3 regions of the Tardiphaga sp. 20_F10_N6_6 genome follow, and region 3 is predicted to be linked to each of the others. Evidence: predicted binding sites of a transcription regulator. Region 3 holds the regulator's gene; each other region holds the start of a gene.

Region 1 (7,167 bases), 710 kb from region 3:
GCCGCGAGCAGGCTGACCGGCAGCGCGAACACCGCGGCCAAAGTCGTGCCTAGCAAGGCGATCGACAGCGTCTCGCCCATCGCCTGCAGATAGGCAGGCAGCGACGAACCGGGATTCGGCGGGATCATCATCATGGTGATCCAGCCGAGTTCGCGCAGGCCGGTCCACATCCGCGCCGGCGAGAAATCGAGTTCATTGAGCCCAAAGATGAACAATGCCAGCGCCGCGACCAGGATGGCGGGCACGCCGGCGCGCGACGCCATCGGGCGGCTGAAGACATCAGGATAGCGCCCGCGCAATGCGGGGGTATTGATGTCAGGCTGCCTACTCATGATCTGGCTTCCTTGCCGAACAGACGGCCGCGCAGCCAGCCGGTCCCGATGTCGATGATGAAAACCGTGACGATGATCATCAGCAGGATCGCACTGACGTCGGAATAATAGAACTTTCTGACAGCAACGACGAGTTCCTGACCGATGCCGCCCGCACCGACAAAGCCCATCACGGACGCGCCGCGCACATTGATCTCGAATCGCAGCAGCGTGTAGCTCGCAAATCCGGCCGCGACCTGCGGCAGCACCGCAAAGCGCATACAGTCGATCCAGCCAGCGCCTGTCGAACGAATGCCTTCTACCGGTTTCATGTCGATATTCTCGACGATCTCGCCATAGAGCTTGCCGAGCGCACCAACGCAGTGGATCGCAATGGCCAACACGCCGGCCATTGGGCCGAGGCCGAAGGCGATGACGAAGATCAGCGCGAACACGATATCCGGCACGGTCCGGCAGAATTCCATGAAGCGGCGCACGGCAAAGCGCAGCCGCACCGAGGGCGCTGTGTTCTCGGCCGCGAGAAAATTGAGCCCGAAGGCCAGCACGGCACCGATCAGCGTGCCGACATAGCTGATCAGCACGGTCTCGCCGAGCAGCGACAGCCACTTCTTCCAGCCCCAGAACCATTCATTGACGTCGGTCCAGACCCGGGTGCCGGCTTCGAGCGTGAAGATACGATCGAAATAGCTGCCAAAATTTCCGATCTTCTCCACAAAGGTCCTGAGATTGACCTCGGCACCAAGCGCCGCGACGAACAGCGCTGCAAAGCAAGCCACCACAACGAACAGCGTGCGCAACCGCCGGCGTGCCACCGCCTTGCGGTAGGCATCGTTCAGCGCAGCAAGCTGCGGAGCCGGAAGAATGGAAACGGCGGCGGACATGATGTGCGGGCCTATCTGGGATCAAACACAGAAAAGGAGCCGGACCATTTCTGATCCGGCTCCCTTCAATGGTCAGGCAATCAGGACGCCTTCTTCTTACGAAGCGCGTCGACGAACTTGATCAGATCGATGGTCGCGTCCCAATCCTTGGTGGTCGCGGCATGGAAGCCCTTCTTCTGGCCGTCCGACAGGCGATCAAAAGCGGCCTTGTCCTTGGTCGGTGCATCGACGAAGGCTTTGGCGATGGCGACCTTGAGCTCTTCCGGCAGGTTGGAGCTATATGCATAGGGGCCGTTGATGATCGGGGCCGACTTGTGGATGATGCGGAAGTCTTCCTTCTTCATCGCCGAGCCGTCGGCGTTCTTCAGCATGCCCTTGGTCAGCATCTGCTGCAGCGTCGAATCGTTGTCGTTGGTCCACTGGTTGGCGGCGACATCGACGGTGCCCTGCGACAGCGCCAGCAGCGCATTTTCGTGGCTGCCGGTGAACACGACCTTGCTGAAATAGGTGTCGGCATCGGAGATACCCATCTTGTCCAGCTCGAAGCGCGGCACGTTGTTGCCGGAGGTTGAATTCGGATCGACCAGACCGAGGTTCTTGCCCTTCAGATTATCGATGGTCTTGTAAGCGCTGTTCGCCTTGACGAAGAACACCGAGTAATAGCCCGTCGAGCCGTCGATGTTGATGTCGTTGGCAAAGGCATCGGTCTTCACGCCGGTGAGGCGGGCGCGCGCGAACGAGGCCGAGCCGTAGCTGGCGATGTGGATGTTGCCGGAGCGCTGGCCTTCGATGACGGCTGCGTAGTCATTGGCGATGCGCAAATTGACCTTCACGCCGAGTTCTTTCGACAGATAGGCGACGAAGGGCGCCCAGCGCTCGGTGACGCCCGACGCGTTTTCTGCTGGGATGATGGCGAAGGTCAGTTCCGGATACTTGGCCTTGTAATCCTGGGCCGAGGCCGAGGTGGCGGCGAAAGCCAGCGCCGCGGCGCTGAGCAGAATGGAGCGACGGTTGATCATGACAGTCCCTGTTTTGATCTGAGGTGAAACGTTTTTTCTTGGTAGAAGGCGCGTCTATCGCGGCGATGCCATCGTTACGATGACGTCACCGCGATACTTTCAACGCACGGCAATCACGCGACGGCAGCAACACCGTATTCGGGAACGCGGGCGGGCGTCGGCACATGCGCCGATCCCATCACCTCGTCGGCTTCGAGATCGTAGAGTTCACGGGCGATATGTTCGGTGAGCGCGGAAGGCCCGCCGTCGAACACGACGCGGCCGGCGGACATGCCGATCAGGCGATCACAATAGGTGCGCGCCAGATCGAGTGAATGCAGGTTGCACATCACGGTGATGCCGAAGTGCTTGTTGATCCGCAGCAGCGCATCCATGACGATGCGGGTGTTGCGCGGATCCAATGATGCGATCGGCTCGTCCGCGAGGATGATGTCGGGCTGCTGCACGAGGGCGCGAGCAATGGCGACGCGCTGCTGCTGGCCGCCGGAAAGCTGGTCGGCGCGCTGCGAGGCGTATTGCGCCATGTCGAACTGTTCCAGCGCCGACATCGCCAGCGCGCGGTCGTCCTCGGGCCACATCTGGGTCAGCGAGCGCCACTGCGGCATCTCGGCCAGGCGGCCCATCAGCACATTGGTCAGCACGTCGAGACGGCCGACGAGATTGAACTGCTGGAAGATCATCGCCGAGCGGGCGCGCCACTTGCGCAGATCGCGGCCCTTGAGTGCGGTAACATCGGTGCCATCAAATACGATACGGCCTTCGGTCGGCTCGCACAGGCGATTGATCATGCGCAGCATGGTCGACTTGCCGGCACCGGAACGGCCGATCACGCCGACGAATGCGCCCGGCTTGATCTCGAACGACGCGTTATCGACGGCAGCCTTGGCGCCGAAACGGCACGTCAGCTTATCCACCACCAGCATGAGGCACTCCAATGACAATAGACATCGCCACCGGTAACGCCCGCGTTTAACAGTGATGTGACATGTGCCCTGCGCATACGGGTTATCGTCGTTGCGGGAAAAACACGCCTGAATTCACGCTGACGTCACGACATCGTCACGAAACCGACCGAAGAGGTGCCCGCGCGCCAGCGCACACTCTAATATATCACCCACCGATTCCTCTTCCGTCGCACGAGCGTCACATGGCCGGAAAACAACTCTCGCTCACGCCAGAGGTCGATCCCACCGCGAAACTCGTTGATACCGAGCTCGGCGCCTATACCGAAGTCGGCGCACGCACGATCCTCAACGAAGTGACGATGGGCGACTATTCATATGTCGTGAATGACGGCCAGATCACCTACACGACGATCGGAAAGTTCTGCTCGATCGCGGCGATGACGCGGATCAATCCCGGCAATCACCCGATGCACCGGGCGACGCAAGCCCACTTCACCTATCGCGCCAGCGCCTATTTCCCCGGTGAGAGCGACGACGCCGACTTCTTCGCATGGCGCCGCGCGCATCACTGCACCATCGGCCACGACGTCTGGCTTGGTCATGGCGCCATCGTCCTGCCGGGCCGTCAAATCGGCACCGGCGCGGTGATCGCCGCCGGCGCCATCGTGACCAAGGACGTCGCCCCCTATACGATCGTGGCCGGCAATCCGGCGCGGCCGGTGCGGCGACGATTTTCGGAAGCCGTGGAAGACGGGCTGATGGACCTCGCCTGGTGGAACTGGGACCACGAGATGCTACGACAGGCGCTACCGGATTTCCGCAAGCTCCCGGTCGAGGATTTCCTGAGCAAGTATAAAGGCGTCAAGGCGCCCAGGCAGATGGCAGTGACATGACTGGACTTTTCATCGACGGCGGACGCACTTTGCTCGGCCAGGACATCGCCGAGACTTCGCTGCAGATTGGGGATGGCGTGATTGCGGACATCGGATCGGATGCGCCCCATGGCGCGCTCGGCCTCGATGCCTCCGATCTGCTGGTGCTGCCGGGAATCGTCGACCTGCATGGCGACGCCTTCGAGCGGCAGTTGATGCCGCGCCCCGGCGTCGACTTCCCGGTCGATGTCGCCTTGATCGACAGCGACCGGCAGGCCATCGCCAATGGCATCACCACAGTGTTTCACGGCACCACGTGGTCCTGGGAGCCGGGCCTGCGCGGCGCGGAGAACGCCCGCAAGCTGCTGGATGCCATCGAGACGCTGCGGCCGAAGCTCGCCTCCGACACGCGCTTCCATCTGCGGCAGGAGACGTTCAATCTCGACGCCGAAGATGAGATCGTCGGCTGGCTGCAGGCCGGCCGCATCGATCTGCTCGCCTTCAACGATCATATGGACATCGCCGGCATCTCAAAGCCGGCGAAGCGCGCGCGGATGGTCGAACGCACCGGCCTCACGAGCGAGGCCTTCGATCAACTGGTCGAACGCGTGCTGTCGCGCACCGATGATGTGCCTGCCTCGATTGCCTGCCTCGCCAAGGCGGCGAATGCTGCCGGCGTGCCGACGCTTTCGCATGATGACGCAACCCCCGCGATGCGTAACGACTTCCGCAAACTCGGCGTCAATATCGCCGAATTCCCAATCAATGAAGAGACCGCGAAGGCCGCGGCCGCGGCCGGCGACTTCATCGTATTCGGCGCACCCAACGTCGTGCGGGGCGGTAGCCATACCGGCTGGACCAAGGCATCCGACATGATTGCCAAGGGCCTCTGCTCGGTGCTGGCGTCGGATTATTATTATCCAGCGCAACTGCTGGCCGCCTTCCGGCTGCTCCATGACGGCATTCTGTCGCTGCCGCAGGCCTGGGCATTAATCTCGTCCGCACCAGCGAAAGCCGCCGGTCTCACCGACCGTGGCGAGATCGCCGAAGGACGCCGCGCTGATTTGCTGCTCGTCGATGACAGCATCGCAATGCGTCCCCGCATCGTCGCCGTGATCGCACAGGGCAACCTCGTGCATCTCACCGATGCCACGCGCCTGCAGCCGGCGCGTGCCCTGCAACGCAAAGCTATTGCCGCGGCGTAACGCGGCTTTATGGTGCGGCCATGAGTGAATTCCCGCGTTACGCGATCTATTACGCCCCCGATGCCGACAGCGCCCTCTCCCGCTTCGGCGCTAAAATCCTCGGCTACGATCCCTTCACCGGCAATGACGTGCTGGTTCCCGGCGACCTCATCATGCAGGCGCCGGACTGGCCGGCTGTCATCAAGGATCCGCGCAAATACGGCTTTCACGCCACGCTGAAGGCACCATTTTCGCTGGCGGCGGAAGCCACCGAAGCCGACCTGATCGCAGCCTTCGATGACTTCGCGCGAATGCCCCGCGCCATCCCGGAAATCTCGCCTGTGGTTCGTATCATCAGCGGCTTCACGGCTGTGGTGCCGGATGCCCCCTCTGCTGAACTTTCCACACTGGCTCAGGCCTGCGTTGAGGGATTCGAGGTGTTCCGCGCACCGATGACGCCCAACTATCGCGCGCGCCGCAAACCGGAGAACCTGACGCCGCGGCAGGTCGAGCAGCTGGATCGTTTCGGCTATCCCTATGTGCGCGACGACTTCCGCTTTCACATGACGCTGACCGGACGGCTTGCTCCCGAGCGCAGCGCCGCGGTACTGGCGATGCTGCAGCAGCGGTTCGCGACACTTGATCTCACCTCACTGCGGATCGACCGCATCGGCCTGTTCCACCAGACATCTGCGACGTCGCGCTTCCAGGTGCTGCGTCACGCGCCGCTGACGGCGACTTGACGCGTCACGAGGATGCCATCTCGTCGGCCCGTTTCCAGGCCGGAAACGGATCGGCGAGCTTGGCCCAACCGGCGATATCCATGCCGGGCTTGCCAGGCACGAGACAGGCATCGAGCCGACGACGGATATCGCTTTCATCCATGTCGGAACCGATGAAGACGATCTCCTGTCGCCGGTCGCCATAGATCTCGTTCCAGTTCTTCTTCAGCGACTGCCGCCAATAAGGATCGTCCGGCCAGCGATCGACGGGGACATTGGCCCACCAGAATCCCATGCCCTCGGTGCGCACGATGGCACCGGCCTGGCTGAGCTCCCCGACCCATTGCGGCCGCGTTGCCAGCCAGAAATGCCCCTTGCTGCGGATCACGCCGGCCCAGCTCTCGCGCAGGAAGGCCTGAAACTTCATGGGATCGAACGGCCGTCGCGCGCGATAGACGAAATTCGTCACGCCATATTCTTCGGTCTCGGGCACGTGGTCGGCAAAACCATAGAGCTCCTTGTGCCAGAGCGGATGCTGCTGCGCCTTTTCAAAATCAAAACGGCCGGTATCGAGCACGCGGTCGAACGGCACATCGGCAAAGTTTGCCTCGATGATATCGGCATCGGGATTGAGCGCACAGATGATCTTGCGCGCGCTGTTGCATTGCTCAAGCGTGGCGTCATTGACCTTGTTGAGCACCACGACATCCGCGAATTCGATCTGCTCCACCAGCAGATCCACCAGCGTCCGCTTGTCACCGTCGAGGGCCTCGCCGCGGTCCTGCAGGAAGTCGGTGGAGGAATAGTCCTTCAACAGGTTCACCGCATCGACCACCGTCACCATGGTGTCGAGCTGTGCCACGTCCGACAGGCTGTCGCCGTTCTCGTCGCGGAAATCGAAAGTCGCGGCCACCGGCAGCGGCTCTGCAATTCCGGTGGATTCGATCAGCAGGTAATCGAACCGCCGGCTTTCGGCGAGCGCCCGCACTTCCTTGAGCAGATCGTCGCGCAGCGTGCAGCAGATGCAGCCATTGGTCATCTCGACCAGCTTCTCATCCGTCCGCGACAGGTTGGCACCGCCATCGCGAACCAGGGCCGCATCGATGTTCACCTCGCTCATGTCGTTCACAATCACCGCCACCTTCAGGCCGTGACGGTTGTTCAGCACATGGTTCAGCAAAGTTGTCTTTCCAGCCCCGAGGAAGCCGGACAAGACTGTGACGGGGAGTTTTTGCATCGAGATCGAACAGTC
Region 2 (7,167 bases), 210 kb from region 3:
CATTGAGCTGGCCGTTAATCAGCGGCGTGCCGAAATATTTTGATGGATGGCGGTCGCCATAGTCGGTGGAGAGCGTCCAGGTGATGTCCTCGGTCTGCTTGATCTGCACGGCGGCGTGCAGCGCGATGTTCGAGGTGTTGTCGCGATCGACCCAACCATCGGACGCGTTGCCGGTGACGGCGATACGATAGGCGACGTCCTTGCTGACCGGGCCGCCGCTATCGAGAGCGATGCGGCGCGTCATGTTGCTGTCCAGAGAGATTTCGGCCTGGTTGCGTGGCACCCAGAGCGGCAGTTTCGAAATCACGTTGATAGCGCCGCCGATGGCGCCTTCGCCATACATGACGGAGGCGGGGCCGCGCAGCACTTCGATCTTCTCGGCGGTCCAGGTGTCGAAGGGGAAGTTCACCGTGCCGGAGCCGACATAGAGGCGTGTGCCGTCATAGAGCGAGGTGACTGAGCCGCTGCCGGCGAAGCCGCGGGTGCTGAAAGCAATGCCACCATTGCCGGGTTCGCCAATGGCCGTAAAGCCGGTGGCATTCTGCGTGACGGCATCGACGACGTTCTGCTGGCCGCGTTCGGCCATGGTTTCTGCCGAGATCACTTCGACGCTGGCCGGCGTCTGCAGGCGCGTGAGGCCGAGGCGGCTGCCGGTGGATGTAGTGCCTGTGAGGTTGAGCGTCGGCGCTGCGAAGACAGCGCCTGTCGGCGTGGCAACCGGCGCGCCGGTATTGGCAGCGACATTGCGCTGCTGCCGCGAGCGCGCAGCGCGCGATGCATTGCCGTTCGTGGCGCGGCGTGCGCGCTGAGGCGTCGCTGACGGCTGAACGACAACAGGATCGAGCGTCTGGCTCGACTGTGAGGTTTGCGACCAGCTTTCGCTCGGACACAACAAGCAGGAGAGGGCAACAGAATAAAGAAAGGGAGCATGTCGCTTCAATGCGACGGGAGAAACGGAGGTCATGAACAGGACTCGCGGTTACGTGGCACGTCACCGCAAACCAAGTCGCCCCGCCGCTTTCAAACAGGCAGTGTGACTTCCACCAGGACACCCCGCCCAATGTGCTCGCGTGTGACCACGACTGGCGGCAGGTCTCCTGGCTCGCGGGTCACTGCCTGTCGCCGCCTTCCCAGGTGAACACCCAGTGGCTCTTGGCGCAGGCTCGCCGCTTACAGTTGCGGGGGCAGCCGCGGAATCGGGGGATCCCCCTCACCGCATTCCCTTTTGATCCCCGAAGGGAACCGTCGCGTTCACGTTAAGGTGAAATTTCCAAATGTGTCAATCAAGCTGCCAATCATTCGCAGCTTGCTTTGGCGGGTGTTGATATTGCGCATCACCTGTCATCGCAGCGTCAAGCGATCTGCCTAGAGCCACTGGTGCCAGAGCCAGGATCAGGAGTTCGCCATGGCGCTACATATTTCCCGTCGTCGCTTCCTCGCGCACTCAGCCGCAGCAGGCGCAAGCTTCCTGGCGATGCCTTACCTCAGCCGTGCGGCGGATCGTCCGGTGGTGTCGCATGGCGTGCAGTCCGGCGATGTCGGGACGAGCAGTGGCATGATCTGGTCGCGCGCCGATCGTCCGGCGCAGATGATGGTGGAAGTCGCCACCACCGAATCCTTCAGCAATGCGCGCGCCTTGCCGCCGATTGCAGCGCTGCCCGAGAGCGATTTCACGGCGAAGCTGCTGCTCGATAATCTGCCGGCCGGGCAGGACATCTTCTACCGCGTCAAATTCCGCGATCTCTCGCATACCGACATCGTCGGCGAGCCCGTGATCGGCCGCTTCCGCACCGCGCCGGCGGATCGCCGCGATGTGTCCTTTGTCTGGGGCGGCGATGTCGCCGGCCAGGGCTGGGGTATCAATGCTGACGATGGCGGCATGGTCACCTTCGCCACCATGCGAAAGCACAACCCGGATTTCCTGATCCATTCCGGCGATACGATCTACGCCGATGGTCCGATCCTGCCTGAAACGAAACTGCCTGACGGCGCGATCTGGAAGAACACCATCACGGTGCCGGAGAAGGCGAAGGTCGCCGAAACGCTCGATGAATTCCGCGCCGCGCACAAATACAATCTACTCGACGACAATGTCCGCGCATTCAATGCGCAGGTGCCGATCTTCGGCCAGTGGGACGATCACGAGGTCACCAACAACTGGTCGCTCTCGAAGCAGTTGCCGTCGTCTTACAAGGAGCGCGACATCACGCTACTGGCTGCGCGCGGCGCGCGTGCCTTTCACGAGATGTATCCGATCTCGGTCAATCTGACCGAACACGGCCGGGTCTATCGCACGCTCAATTACGGCCCGCATCTCGATGTCTTCATGCTGGACGAGCGCAGCTATCGCGGGCCCAACGGCCCGAATCTGCAGGAGAGCTATGGTCCGGATGCGTATTTCATCGGCCCGGAGCAGATGGCCTGGCTGAAGCGCGCCCTGATGGCGTCGAAGGCGACCTGGAAGGTCATCGCCTCCGACATGCCGATCGGCCTCGTCGTCTATGACAACGCTGCCGACAAAACCGGGTCTGAGGCCATTGCGCAGGGCGACGGGCCAGTGCGGGGCCGCGAGCTGGAAATTGCCGATATTCTGCGCTTCATCAAATCGGCCGGTATCCGCAACACGGTCTGGCTGACCGCCGACGTGCATTACACGGCGGCGCATTACTACAATCCGGAGAAGGCCCAGTTCCAGGATTTCGAGCCGTTCTGGGAGTTCGTTTCCGGGCCGTTCCACGCCGGAACCTTCGGCCCGGCGGCGCTCGACAATACCTTCGGTCCCGAGGTCCGTTTCGTGAAGGCGCCGGGGCCCGATAAGCAGAATTTGCCCCCGTCGGCCGGCATGCAGTTCTTCGGTCACGTCAAAATCGACGGCCAAAGCGGCCAAATGACCGTTACGCTCCGGGATCGGGCCGATATGGCCCTTTGGGCCACGGTTCTGGACCCGAAATTGGGCTAACCATTTGGCAGATTCGCATTGTTTTTCGGCGATTTCCCCCTATATTGCGCCGCAACGCGTCCGAGTACCCGGCCCCTTCTGGCCGGGTTTGCTTTTGGAGGGATTGCCCCAGCGCGTTTTCAGACGAGGCAGTTATCGAACGCGCTCGAGCGCAAGGCATAAGCCTTTTGTTGTCGAGCATGTCTTGTTGAACCCGCTCAAGGGCACCCAGACCGTAACCAGAAGAAGACCTATGAACCTTCGCAACATTGCTATCATCGCCCACGTTGACCACGGCAAAACCACTCTCGTGGACAAGCTGCTGCAGCAGTCGGGCACGTATCGCGACAATCAGCGCGTCCAGGAACGCGCGATGGATTCGAACGACATCGAAAAAGAGCGCGGCATCACCATTCTCGCCAAGTGCACCTCGGTGCTGTGGGATGAAGTCCAAATCAACATCGTCGACACCCCGGGCCACGCTGACTTCGGCGGCGAAGTCGAACGCATCCTGTCGATGGTCGATGGCGTGATCGTGCTCGTCGACGCTGCTGAAGGCCCGATGCCGCAGACCAAGTTCGTGGTCGGCAAGGCGCTGAAGCTCGGCCTCAAGCCGATCGTCGCGATCAACAAGGTCGACCGTCAGGACGCCCGCATCACCGAAGTCGTCAACGAAGTGTTCGACCTGTTCGCAGCGCTCGACGCCACCGACGACCAGCTCGATTTCCCGATTCTGTACGGATCGGGCCGCAACGGCTGGATGGCCGACAGCCCGGACGCGTCGCATGATGTCGGCATGAAGCCGCTGTTCGATCTCGTCATCAAGCATGTCGCGCCGCCGGTGGTTGAAGAAGGTGCGTTCCGCATGCTCGGAACCATCCTGGAAGCCAACCCCTATCTCGGTCGCATCATCACCGGTCGCATCTCGGCTGGTTCGGTGAAGCCGAACCAGGCCGTCAAGGTGCTGTCGCGTGACGGCAAGGTCGTCGAAACCGGCCGTATCACCAAGATCCTGGCCTTCCGCGGCCTTGAGCGCCAGCCGGTGGAACTCGCCGAAGCTGGCGACATCGTTGCCATCGCCGGCCTGCCGAAGGGCACTGTTGCCGATACCTTCTGCGATCCGTCGGTTGAAATTCCGATCCAGGCGCAGCCGATCGATCCGCCGACCGTGTCGATGTCCTTCATCGTCAACAACTCGCCGCTCGCCGGCACCGAAGGCGACAAGGTCACCAGCCGCCTGATCCGCGATCGCCTGTTGCGCGAAGCCGAAGGCAATGTCGCGCTCAAGGTCGTCGAATCCGCCGACCGTGACGCGATGGAAGTGTCGGGCCGCGGCGAATTGCAGCTCGCGATCCTGATCGAGAACATGCGCCGCGAAGGCTTCGAACTGTCGGTGTCGCGTCCGCGCGTGGTTCTCACCAAGGACGAGAACGGCAACACGCTGGAGCCGGTCGAGGAAGTCGTCATCGACGTGGATGAGGAATTCTCCGGCGTGGTCGTTCAGAAGATGAGCGAACGCAAGGCCGAGATGATCGAGATGCGTCCGTCGGGCGGCAACCGTCTGCGTCTGGTGTTCTACGCGCCGACCCGCGGCCTGATTGGCTATCAGGGCGAACTCATGACCGATACCAAGGGTACCGCGATCATGAACCGCCTGTTCCACGACTACCTGCCCTATAAGGGCGAGATCGCCGGCCGCCGTAATGGCGTGCTGATCTCCAACGACCAGGGCGAAGCGGTTGCCTACGCCATGTTCAAGCTGGAAGATCGCGGCCCGATGATGATCGAGCCCGGTTGGAAGGTCTACAAGGGCATGATCATCGGCGAGCACACCCGTGAGAACGATCTCGAACTCAACGTTCTCAAGGGCAAGCAGCTCTCCAACATCCGCACTACCTCGAAGGATGAAGCGGTGCGTTTGACGCCGCCGATCCGCATGACCCTTGAAAAGGCGCTGGCCTATATCGAGAGCGACGAGCTGGTCGAGATCACCCCGAAGTCGATCCGCCTGCGCAAGAAGCATCTCGATGCCAACGACCGCAAGCGCGCCGAAAAGACCAAGGAAGTGATCGCGTAAGCGCATTCTTTAGTGGATTACGAAATGCCCGGCGAGAGCCGGGCATTTTTGTTTGGTGCGATGCCTTCACTCCGCCCCTCGTGGTGAGGAGGCGCGCAGCGCCGTCTCGAACCATGAGTTGGTGTCGCGCCGACGCTTGTGGCCATCCTTCGAGACGCCGCTGCGCGGCTCCTCAGGATGAGGGCGGAGTCAATTTGCCGGCGCTCCCACCTGCTTCAACGGATCCGCCTTCGCAAACGCCTCCATCGCCTCGCAGGTGGCGACGATGCGATTGATGGTTGGAATACCTGCAATCTCGATCTTCAGCACCTTCATGGTTGCGGTGATGCTGAGCAGACAGATGTCGGCGATGGTCACCTCGTCGCCATGACAGAAGCGGCCGGTGGCGGGCTCGCTGGCGAGGCGCTTCTCCACGGCGACGAGGCCCGTGGTGAACCAGTGCACCAGCCAGGCGCGAACTGCGGCATCGTCAAAGCCGGCGGTGATGGCGAGATATTTCCGCACACGCGGCGTAATGAGCGGGTGGGTGTCGGCGGCCAGCATCGCGGCGATCGAACGCACCCGGGCGCGGCCGTGTGGATCGCTCGGCAGCAGCGGCGGGGTCGGATGGATCTCGTCGAGGAATTCCAGGATCGCCAGCGACTGCGTTAGCGGCAGGTGGCCGGGCTCGATCAGGGCCGGAATCGCGCCGAGCGGATTGATCTTGAGGAACGCGTCGCCGCGCTGCTCGCCCTTGTCGAGGTCGATCACGCGCTCGTGCGCTTCCAATCCCTTCAGGTTGAGCGCCACGCGGACGCGATAGGTCGCGGACGTCCGCCAGAAGCCGTAGAGTTCGAAATCGTGTGGGGCTGTCATGCATCTTCTCCGAGGGCAGCGGTGGCTTGAATAATTCAAGCAAGCCTTTATCCCGTTGTCACCCGTTTCCCATCCGCTGTGAATACCGACGCGATGACCAGACTGCCTTCCGAAGTAGATGTCGCCATCATCGGAGCCGGCGCTGCCGGCCTCGGCGCCGCGCGTATGCTGGAAGGTTCCGGGCTCTCCGTGATCGTGCTGGAAGCGCGCGACCGGATCGGCGGCCGCGCCCATACGATCATGGCGACCCCCGGCATTCCGTTCGATCTGGGCTGTGAATGGCTGCACTCCGCCGACAAGAATGACTTCGTCAGCATCGCGAAAGAGCTCGGCTTCGCCGTCGACAAGTCGCGCCCGCCGTGGCGCGATCAGGCCTATGATGCCGCCTTCTCGAAGGCGAAGCGCGATGAGTTCTTCGCCGCGATCGACGCGTTCTATGAGCGCGCCGAGGAGGCCGCGGAAAACGAGATCGATGCGCCTGCTGCGACTTGCCTCGAACCCGGCAATCCGTGGAATCCGATGATCGATGCGGTCTCGACCTATATCAACGGTTTCGAGCTCAAGGATGTGTCGCTGCACGACATGGATGCCTATGAGGACACGGACATCAACTGGCGCCTGCCCGATGGCTACGGCGCGCTGATCGCAGCCTATGGCGCGCCATGTTCGGTGGCGCTGAATACCGAAGTGACCCTCATCGATCATTCCGGTGCGCGTATCCGCATCGAGACGTCGCGCGGCACGCTCGGCGCGGCGAAAGTGATCGTCTGCGTGCCGACCAATCTCATCGCCAATGAAAATATCCGCTTCACGCCGCCGTTGCCCGGCAAGGTCGAGGCCGCCGCCGGCCTGCCGCTCGGCGCGGACAACAAGGTGATGCTGGCGCTCGCCGATGCGGAGAAGTGGCCGTCCGATATCGGGTTGCGCGGCGCCGCCATGCGCACCGGTGTCGGCAGCTTTCATCTGCGCCCGTCCGGCCGCCCCTGCATCGCCGGCTTCTTCGGGGGCAGTTTCGCACGCGAACTGGAAGACGCCGGTGAGGGCGCGCTCGCTGCGCAAAGCATCGACGAGATCGTGGCGCTGCTCGGCTCAGACATCCGCAGCAAGCTCACGCCGCTCGCGGAATCCCGCTGGGGACATGATCGCTTCGCGCAAGGCGCCTATTCGGCGGCGAAGCCCGGCCATGCCGATGCCCGCGCGGTCCTCGCGGCGCCGGTGGATGGCAGGCTGTTCTTTGCCGGCGAAGCGACATCGCCGAATTTCTTCTCGACGGCGCATGGGGCGCGGGAGAGTGGAG
Region 3 (7,167 bases):
TCGAGTGCCGGGCCAAGTCGCGTCAGCCGCCCGCGCAGGTCGAGCGGCGCCACCTCGAAGGGCAGCACCGCGTCATCAACCGGAACGGAGGACGGCGCGCGGATGGGGGCGTCGGGCTGGAGATTTGGATTTGATGGGGTCATGGCGCTCTATGTAAGGGCGAGGAGCTGAAATCGAAACCCCGCAAAGGGGCAAATGTCCGAACGAATACAAGGCATCCGGCGACGATTTGCCCCCGCTCGGATGAAATATCTACCAAGTATAAGCGAACGATGTTTGAAACCTACCTTAGGCGATGGCACCTCGTCCCGGACGGCACGCCCATTACCTCCCACGCTGGATATTTGCTGCCAGTCCTGCATCGGGGCCAGCCGGCGATGCTGAAACTGGCCAAGGGCGAGGACGAACGCGCCGGCAGCGCGGTACTGGAATGGTGGGACGGCGACGGCGCCGCACGGGTTCTGGCCCGCCATGACGACGCATTGCTGATGGAACGCGCGCAAGGCCCGGCCTCGCTCTCCGACATGACGCGTGGTGGACAGGACGACGAAGCCTCGCGCATCCTGTGCGCCGTGGCGGCGCGGTTGCACCGGCCAAGGCAAAAATCGCCGCCTCCGCTGGTACCGCTGCAGCATTGGTTCCGCGAACTCGCGCCGGCCGCAGCGACCCATGGCGGCCTGTTACGTCGCTGTTCCGAAACGGCCAACGCTTTGCTGGACGACCCGCGCGAGGTGACCGTGCTGCACGGCGACCTCCACCATGACAATGTGCTGGACTTCGGGGAGCGTGGTTGGCTTGCCATCGATCCGAAGCATATCATCGGCGAGCGCGGCTTCGACTTCGCCAACATTTTCACCAACCCGGATCTCTCGGATCCCACGCGCCCGGTCTCGACCTTGCCAGGCCGTTTCCAGCGGCGTGTCGAAGTCGTCAGCGACGCGGCCAAACTCGATCGCCATCGCTTGCTGCAATGGGTCCTGGCATGGACCGGCCTCTCGGCCGCATGGTTCCTCGGCGACGACGATCCGGCGAGCATCGACTTTCAGGTGGCCGAGCTGGCCGCGACAGAACTCGATCGCTGATCGCGCCTCACGCCACCGCGTTGAGGCACCAGGCCAGAATGCCCTTCTGTGCATGCAGACGGTTTTCGGCCTCGTCGAACACCACCGACTGCGGACCGTCGATGACCTCGTCGGTGACCTCCTCGCCGCGATGCGCCGGCAGGCAATGCATGAACAGCGCATCGGGCTTGGCCAGCGACATCAGGCGCGCATTGACCTGATAGGGCTTGAGCAGGTTGTGGCGCGTCTCGCCGTCCTTGTCGCCCATCGACACCCAGGTGTCGGTGACGACGCAATCGACGCCCTTCACCATCGCATCGGGATCGTCGCTGAAAGTGATCGGCGCGTTTGCCGCCTTGACCCAGTCCTTGAACGGCTTCTTCGGCGACAGCTGCGGCGGCGTCGCGATATTAAGCTTGAACTGGAAGCGCTCGGCCGCATGAGCCCAGGACATCAGCACATTGTTGTCGTCGCCGGTCCACGCCACGGTGCGTCCCTTGATCGGGCCGCGATGTTCCTCATAGGTCATGACATCCGCCATCACCTGGCAGGGATGGGAGAAGCGCGTCAGGCCATTGATGACCGGCACCGTCGCATTCTCCGCGAGCTCCATCAGCGAGTCATGATTGAGGATGCGGATCATGATGATGTCGACGAAGCGCGACAGCACGCGCGCGGTGTCGGCAATGGTCTCGCCGCGACCGAGCTGCATTTCAGCGCCGGTGAGCATCACGACTTCGCCGCCGAGCTGGCGCATGCCGACCTCGAACGACACGCGGGTGCGCGTCGAGGGCTTTTCGAAGATCATCGCCAGCGTCTTGTTCTTGAGCGGACGATCGGGCTCGGCATTCGTGCCATCCCGCCCCTTCAGCTTCGCCTTCATGGCGGCAGCCGCGTTCATGATATTGCGCAACTCACTGGCCGGCACGGCCGTGAGATCGAGGAAGTGCCGCGGTGACGTGCTCATCACGCGGCTCCCTGCGTCTTGGCAGATGAACCGAGGGCCACGCAGGCCTGTTCCAGCCGCTGCACGGCCTGCTCGATCTCGGACTCGCTGACGATCAGCGGCGGCAGGAAGCGCACGACATTGTCGCCGGCGCCAACCGTCAGCAGCTTGGCGTCACGCAATGCGGCCACGAGATCGCCGGCCGGCACGACAGCCTTGAGGCCGATCAGCAGACCTTCGCCGCGCACTTCGCTGAGCACGTCAGGATGGCCGTCGACCACGCCCGCGAGTTTCTGTTTCAGCAGCAGCGACATCTTCTTCACATGATCGAAGAAGCCGGGCTTCAGCATGATATCGAGCACGGAATTCGCGGCAGCGACCGCCAGCGGATTGCCACCGAAGGTCGAACCATGGGAGCCGGGCGCCATGCCTTCGGCCGCTTCCGCCGTGACGAGGCACGCACCGATCGGAAAGCCGCCGCCGAGCGCTTTGGCCAGCGACATGACATCCGGCGTCACGCCGATGCGCTGATAGGCAAACAACTCGCCGGTGCGGCCCATGCCGGTCTGCACTTCGTCGAAGATCAGCAGGATGCCGTTCTTGTCGCAGAGTTCGCGCAGCGCGCCGAAGAACGCGTTGCTCGGCGCACGCACGCCACCCTCACCCTGCAGCGGCTCGATGAGAATGCCGGCGGTGTTCGGACCGATCGCCTTCTTAACGGCTTCGATATCGCCGAGCGGCAACTGATCGAAGCCGTCGAGCGGCGTGCCGTAGCCTTCGAGATATTTGGCAGCGCCGGTCGCCGCGAGCGTGCCGAGGGTGCGGCCATGGAACGCGCCTTCAAAGGTGATGATGCGCGTGCGCTCGGGATGGCCCTTGGAGAAATGATAGTGGCGGGTCACCTTGATCGCGCATTCCATCGCTTCCGCACCCGAATTGGCGAAGAACACGAAGTCGGCAAAGCTTTGTTCGCACAGCCGCGCGGCGAGGCGCTCGCCGTCCGGGCTCTTGAACAGGTTCGACATATGCCAGAGCTTGGTGGCCTGCTCCTGCAATGCGGCAACCATATGTGGGTGCGCATGGCCAAGTGCGTTCACGGCAACGCCGCTGGTGAAATCGAGATAGCGCTCGCCATCGGTTCCAATCAGCCACGCGCCTTCACCGCGCTCGAAAGCGACATCCGCACGCGCGAAAACAGGCAGCAAGTGAGCCTGAGAGAGGGGCGAAGACGTTGCGTTGCTGGTCATAACCGATCCGATCGAAAAGACTGCGGCCGCGTCGATGACAACTGTGCGAAATCGAACAACGGACCCTAGAAACGAAACGTGCCGCCCTTCTCGGGCGGCACGTGGGCATTATTCTATGTGTGCTGTGAAGACTGTCAACCGCGCACTGCGGCTTTCGAGTCACACGGAGTCGCAGAAAAAGCCGATTTTGCAGCTTTATTTGCAGAAGCATGTGGACGCGGCATGCCCGACTCTTGCGCGCGAGTCACGGCATATTGTAGCTTTTGCCTCGTCGGATACGACATCTCGTGCGGCGGTAGATCCTTTTGACACATCCAGTGCGGCGTAACAGCCGGACGCGAAATTCGCGCCCGGTGAGCGCTAAAGGATTCTGACCGCAGGGATTTTTGAAGTCTCAACTCGCAGCGCTGCCCGGTCAGGCCGGCGCTCACGAAGGGAAAACGGCGATGACGGTAATGACATGGACCGACGATCGCGTCGAACAGTTGAAGAAACTCTGGGAAGGCGGCCTTTCCGCCAGCCAGATCGCTGCGGAACTCGGTAACGTGACCCGCAATGCCGTGATCGGCAAGGTTCACCGCCTTGGCCTGTCCGGCCGTGCCAAGAGCCCCTCCTCGGCAGCTCCGCGGCAGCGCAAGGCGCGCCCGGCGCAGCAGATGGTACGCGTTGCCCGCCCGATGGCACGCGGCAATACCGCGCTGGCCCATAATTACGAGATCGAGGCCGAGCCCGACCCGATCGCCTATGACAACATCGTGCCGATCAGCCAGCGCCTGTCGCTGGTCGAACTCAACGAAGCCACCTGCCATTGGCCGATCGGCGATCCGTCGAGCGCGGACTTCTATTTCTGCGGCGGCAAGGCCCTGGCCGGCGCCCCCTATTGCGCGCATCACTCGCGCATCGCTTATCAGCCGGCAAGCGACCGCCGCCGCGCAGTGCCGAAGCCGACGCGCTGAGCTGGAAAGCATCTAAACCAAATGAAAATGCCCGGCGATGAGCCGGGCATTTTTTGCTTGGGGGCTTCTAACCTCGCCCCGCTTGCGGGGGAGAAGGAAGATACCTACTCCGCCGCCTTGTCGAACCGGTCGTCCAGCGCGTAGCCGGCACCGCGCACGGTGCGGATTGGATCGGGCTCGCCAGCGGGATTGAGCAGCTTGCGCAGGCGGCCGATATGCACGTCGACGGTGCGCTCGTCGATATAGATGTCGCGGCCCCAGACGCTGTCGAGCAACTGCTCGCGGCTGAACACGCGGCCCGGATGTTCCAGGAAGAACTCCAGCAGGCGATATTCGGTCGGACCGAGATCGATCGGACGGCTGGACCGCACGACGCGGCGCTTGTCGCGGTCGAGTTCGATGTCGCCAAACGCCAGGACGGTGGCGAGACGCTCGGGAGCTGCACGACGGAGCAGGCCCTTCACGCGGGCCAGGAGCTCCGGCACCGAGAACGGCTTGACGATGTAGTCGTCGGCACCGGTGGCGAGACCGCGAACGCGCTCGCTCTCTTCGCCGCGCGCCGTCAGCATGATGATCGGCAATGCCTTGGTTTCGGGCCGTGCGCGCAAGCGGCGGCACAGTTCGATGCCGGACAGGCCCGGCAGCATCCAGTCGAGCACCACGAGATCCGGCACCCGCTCCTTCAAGCGGGTGTCGGCATCGTCGCCGCGAGCGACGGTTTCAACATCATAGCCTTCGGCGTCGAGGTTGTAGCGAAGCAGCGTCGTTAGTGCCTCTTCATCTTCCACAACCAGAATGCGTGCATTCACAGCCATCTTGATCAATACCCTCAGTGACGTCCGACAAGTCTTTAAATCATGATCCTTGCGGAAGACTGGCTTCCACTTTTCCGGATCATGCTTCAGACCGTCGGCGTGTTCGCGAATGTGGTCATGTCGCCCTTCGGGCGCTTGTCGAGGATTTGCTGGCCCTCGATCATGTAGAACACGGTTTCCGCAATATTGGTGGCATGGTCACCGATCCGCTCGATGTTCTTGGCGCAGAACATCAGGTGGATACAGAACGAAATGTTACGCGGGTCTTCCATCATATAGGTCAGGAGTTCGCGGAACAGCGAGGTGCAGATCGCGTCGATTTCCTCGTCGCCCTTCCACACCGTCATCGCAGCGGGCAGATCATGTGCGGCATAGGCGTCGAGCACGGCCTTGACCTGGGTGGTCACGAGGTCGGTCATGTGCTCGAGGCCGCGGATCAGCTTCAGCGGATGGAAGTCGCTGTCGAGTGCATTGACGCGCTTGCCGATGTTCTTGGAGAGATCGCCGATGCGTTCCAGATCAGTGGCGACGCGCAGCGCGCCGACGATCTCGCGCAAATCGACAGCCATTGGCTGGCGCTTGGCGATGGTCAGCACGGCGCGCTCTTCGATCGTGCGCTGCAACTGGTCGATCTCGGAGTCAGTGGCGACGACGCGCGCACCGAGCGCGACGTCCCGGCGGATCAGCGCATCGACGGATTCGACGATCTGCCGTTCCGCGAGGCCACCCATCTCGGCAACGAGACGGGTCAGCTCCTGCAGATCGTCGTCGAAAGCCTTGGTGGTGTGTTCAAAAGCCATCTCAAATTCCTCCCGCGAATGTGTCGCGTCAGCCGAAGCGGCCGGTGATGTAATCCTGGGTGCGGCGATCGGTCGGCGACGTGAAGATCTTGTTGGTCTGATCGAACTCGATCAACTCGCCGAGATACATGAAGGCCGTGCTGTCGGAGACGCGGGCAGCCTGCTGCATGTTATGGGTCACGATCGCGATCGTATACTGATCCTTCAACTCGTCGATCAGCTCCTCGATCTTCGCGGTCGAGATCGGATCCAGCGCCGAGCACGGCTCGTCGAACAGGATCACTTCCGGCCGCACCGCGATGGTGCGCGCGATGCACAGGCGCTGCTGCTGACCGCCCGACAGGCTGAGACCCGACGCGTTGAGCTTGTCCTTGACTTCGTTCCAGAGTGCACCGCCGCGCAGCGCCCTCTCGACGCGGATGTCCATCTCCGACTTGGAGATCTTTTCGTAGAGGCGGATACCGAAGGCGATGTTTTCGTAAATCGTCATCGGGAACGGAGTCGGCTTCTGGAACACCATGCCGACGCGGGCGCGCAGCAGGTTGAGGTCCAGCTTCGGATCCAGAATGTTCTGGTTGTCGAGCATGAGCTGACCTTCGGCGCGCTGGCCGGGATACAGATCATACATGCGGTTGAAGATGCGCAGCAGTGTGGACTTGCCGCAGCCCGACGGGCCGATGAATGCGGTTACGCGGTTCGCCATCAGCGTCAGGTTGATCTTCTTCAGGGCGTGGTGTTCGCCATAGTAGAAGTTCAGGTCGCGCACGGTGACCTTGGGACGGGTCTCGCCCTGCAGGGCCGACGGCGGCGGCATCGAGACGGAAGGAACGCCAGACGACACAGAAAGCTCACTCATTTTGCTGTCCTCTCGGCGCCGAGAATGCGCGCGCCAATGTTAAGGGCAAGTACGGTCAAGGTGATGATCAGGGCACCGCTCCAGGCGAGCTGCTTCCAGTACTCGTAGGGGCTCTGCACGAAGTTGTTGATGGTCACCGGCAGGTTGGCCATCGTCTTGGTGAGATCGAGGCTGAAGAACTGGTTGCTCAGCGCGGTGAACAGCAGCGGCGCCGTTTCACCGGCGACACGCGCGGTCGCCAGCAGCACGCCGGTGATGAGACCGGCGCGGGCTGCACGATAAGCAATCCGCTTGATGACCAGGGAGCGCGGCAGGCCGAGCGCCGAGGCCGCTTCACGCAGCGGGTTCGGCACGAGACCAAGCATATCTTCAGTGGTGCGAACCACGACGGGGATCACGATCACGGCGAGCGCAAGCGAACCGGCGAGAGCCGAGAAGCCGCCCATCGGAACCACCACTGCACCATAAACGAACAGGCCGATGATG

What was found. Region 3 encodes PhoB, which activates phosphate uptake and scavenging genes when phosphate is short. Its sites were predicted from a motif close to TGTCATNNANCTGTCAT; they were not measured.
Region 1: a site for PhoB is predicted at 3,202-3,218, ahead of phnC (phosphonate ABC transporter ATP-binding protein). Genes of this name have one in related genera too.
Region 2: a site for PhoB is predicted at 1,340-1,356, ahead of AB7813_RS21200 (alkaline phosphatase D family protein). Genes of this name have one in related genera too.

Annotation. Positions count from the first base shown of each region.
Region 1 covers NZ_CP197239.1:5,314,355-5,321,521, reverse strand. Annotated here, with positions in the region: gene phnE (phosphonate ABC transporter, permease protein PhnE) at 1-332, opposite strand, end outside; gene phnE (phosphonate ABC transporter, permease protein PhnE) at 329-1,213, opposite strand; gene phnD (phosphonate ABC transporter substrate-binding protein) at 1,294-2,232, opposite strand; gene phnC (phosphonate ABC transporter ATP-binding protein) at 2,346-3,155, opposite strand; gene AB7813_RS25430 (chloramphenicol acetyltransferase) at 3,380-4,030, shown strand; gene AB7813_RS25425 (alpha-D-ribose 1-methylphosphonate 5-triphosphate diphosphatase) at 4,027-5,214, shown strand; gene AB7813_RS25420 (DUF1045 domain-containing protein) at 5,235-5,936, shown strand; gene zigA (zinc metallochaperone GTPase ZigA) at 5,941-7,152, opposite strand.
Region 2 covers NZ_CP197239.1:4,398,048-4,405,214, forward strand. Annotated here, with positions in the region: gene AB7813_RS21195 (TonB-dependent receptor) at 1-964, opposite strand, end outside; cobalamin riboswitch at 1,071-1,260, opposite strand; gene AB7813_RS21200 (alkaline phosphatase D family protein) at 1,406-2,959, shown strand; gene typA (translational GTPase TypA) at 3,192-5,015, shown strand; gene maiA (maleylacetoacetate isomerase) at 5,205-5,870, opposite strand; gene AB7813_RS21215 (flavin monoamine oxidase family protein) at 5,964-7,167, shown strand, end outside.
Region 3 covers NZ_CP197239.1:4,604,536-4,611,702, reverse strand. Annotated here, with positions in the region: gene AB7813_RS22135 (Hsp33 family molecular chaperone) at 1-143, opposite strand, end outside; gene AB7813_RS22130 (aminoglycoside phosphotransferase family protein) at 273-1,082, shown strand; gene argF (ornithine carbamoyltransferase) at 1,090-2,028, opposite strand; gene AB7813_RS22120 (aspartate aminotransferase family protein) at 2,028-3,254, opposite strand; gene AB7813_RS22115 (GcrA family cell cycle regulator) at 3,701-4,210, shown strand; gene phoB (phosphate regulon transcriptional regulator PhoB) at 4,315-5,019, opposite strand; gene phoU (phosphate signaling complex protein PhoU) at 5,112-5,825, opposite strand; gene pstB (phosphate ABC transporter ATP-binding protein PstB) at 5,854-6,681, opposite strand; gene pstA (phosphate ABC transporter permease PstA) at 6,678-7,167, opposite strand, start outside.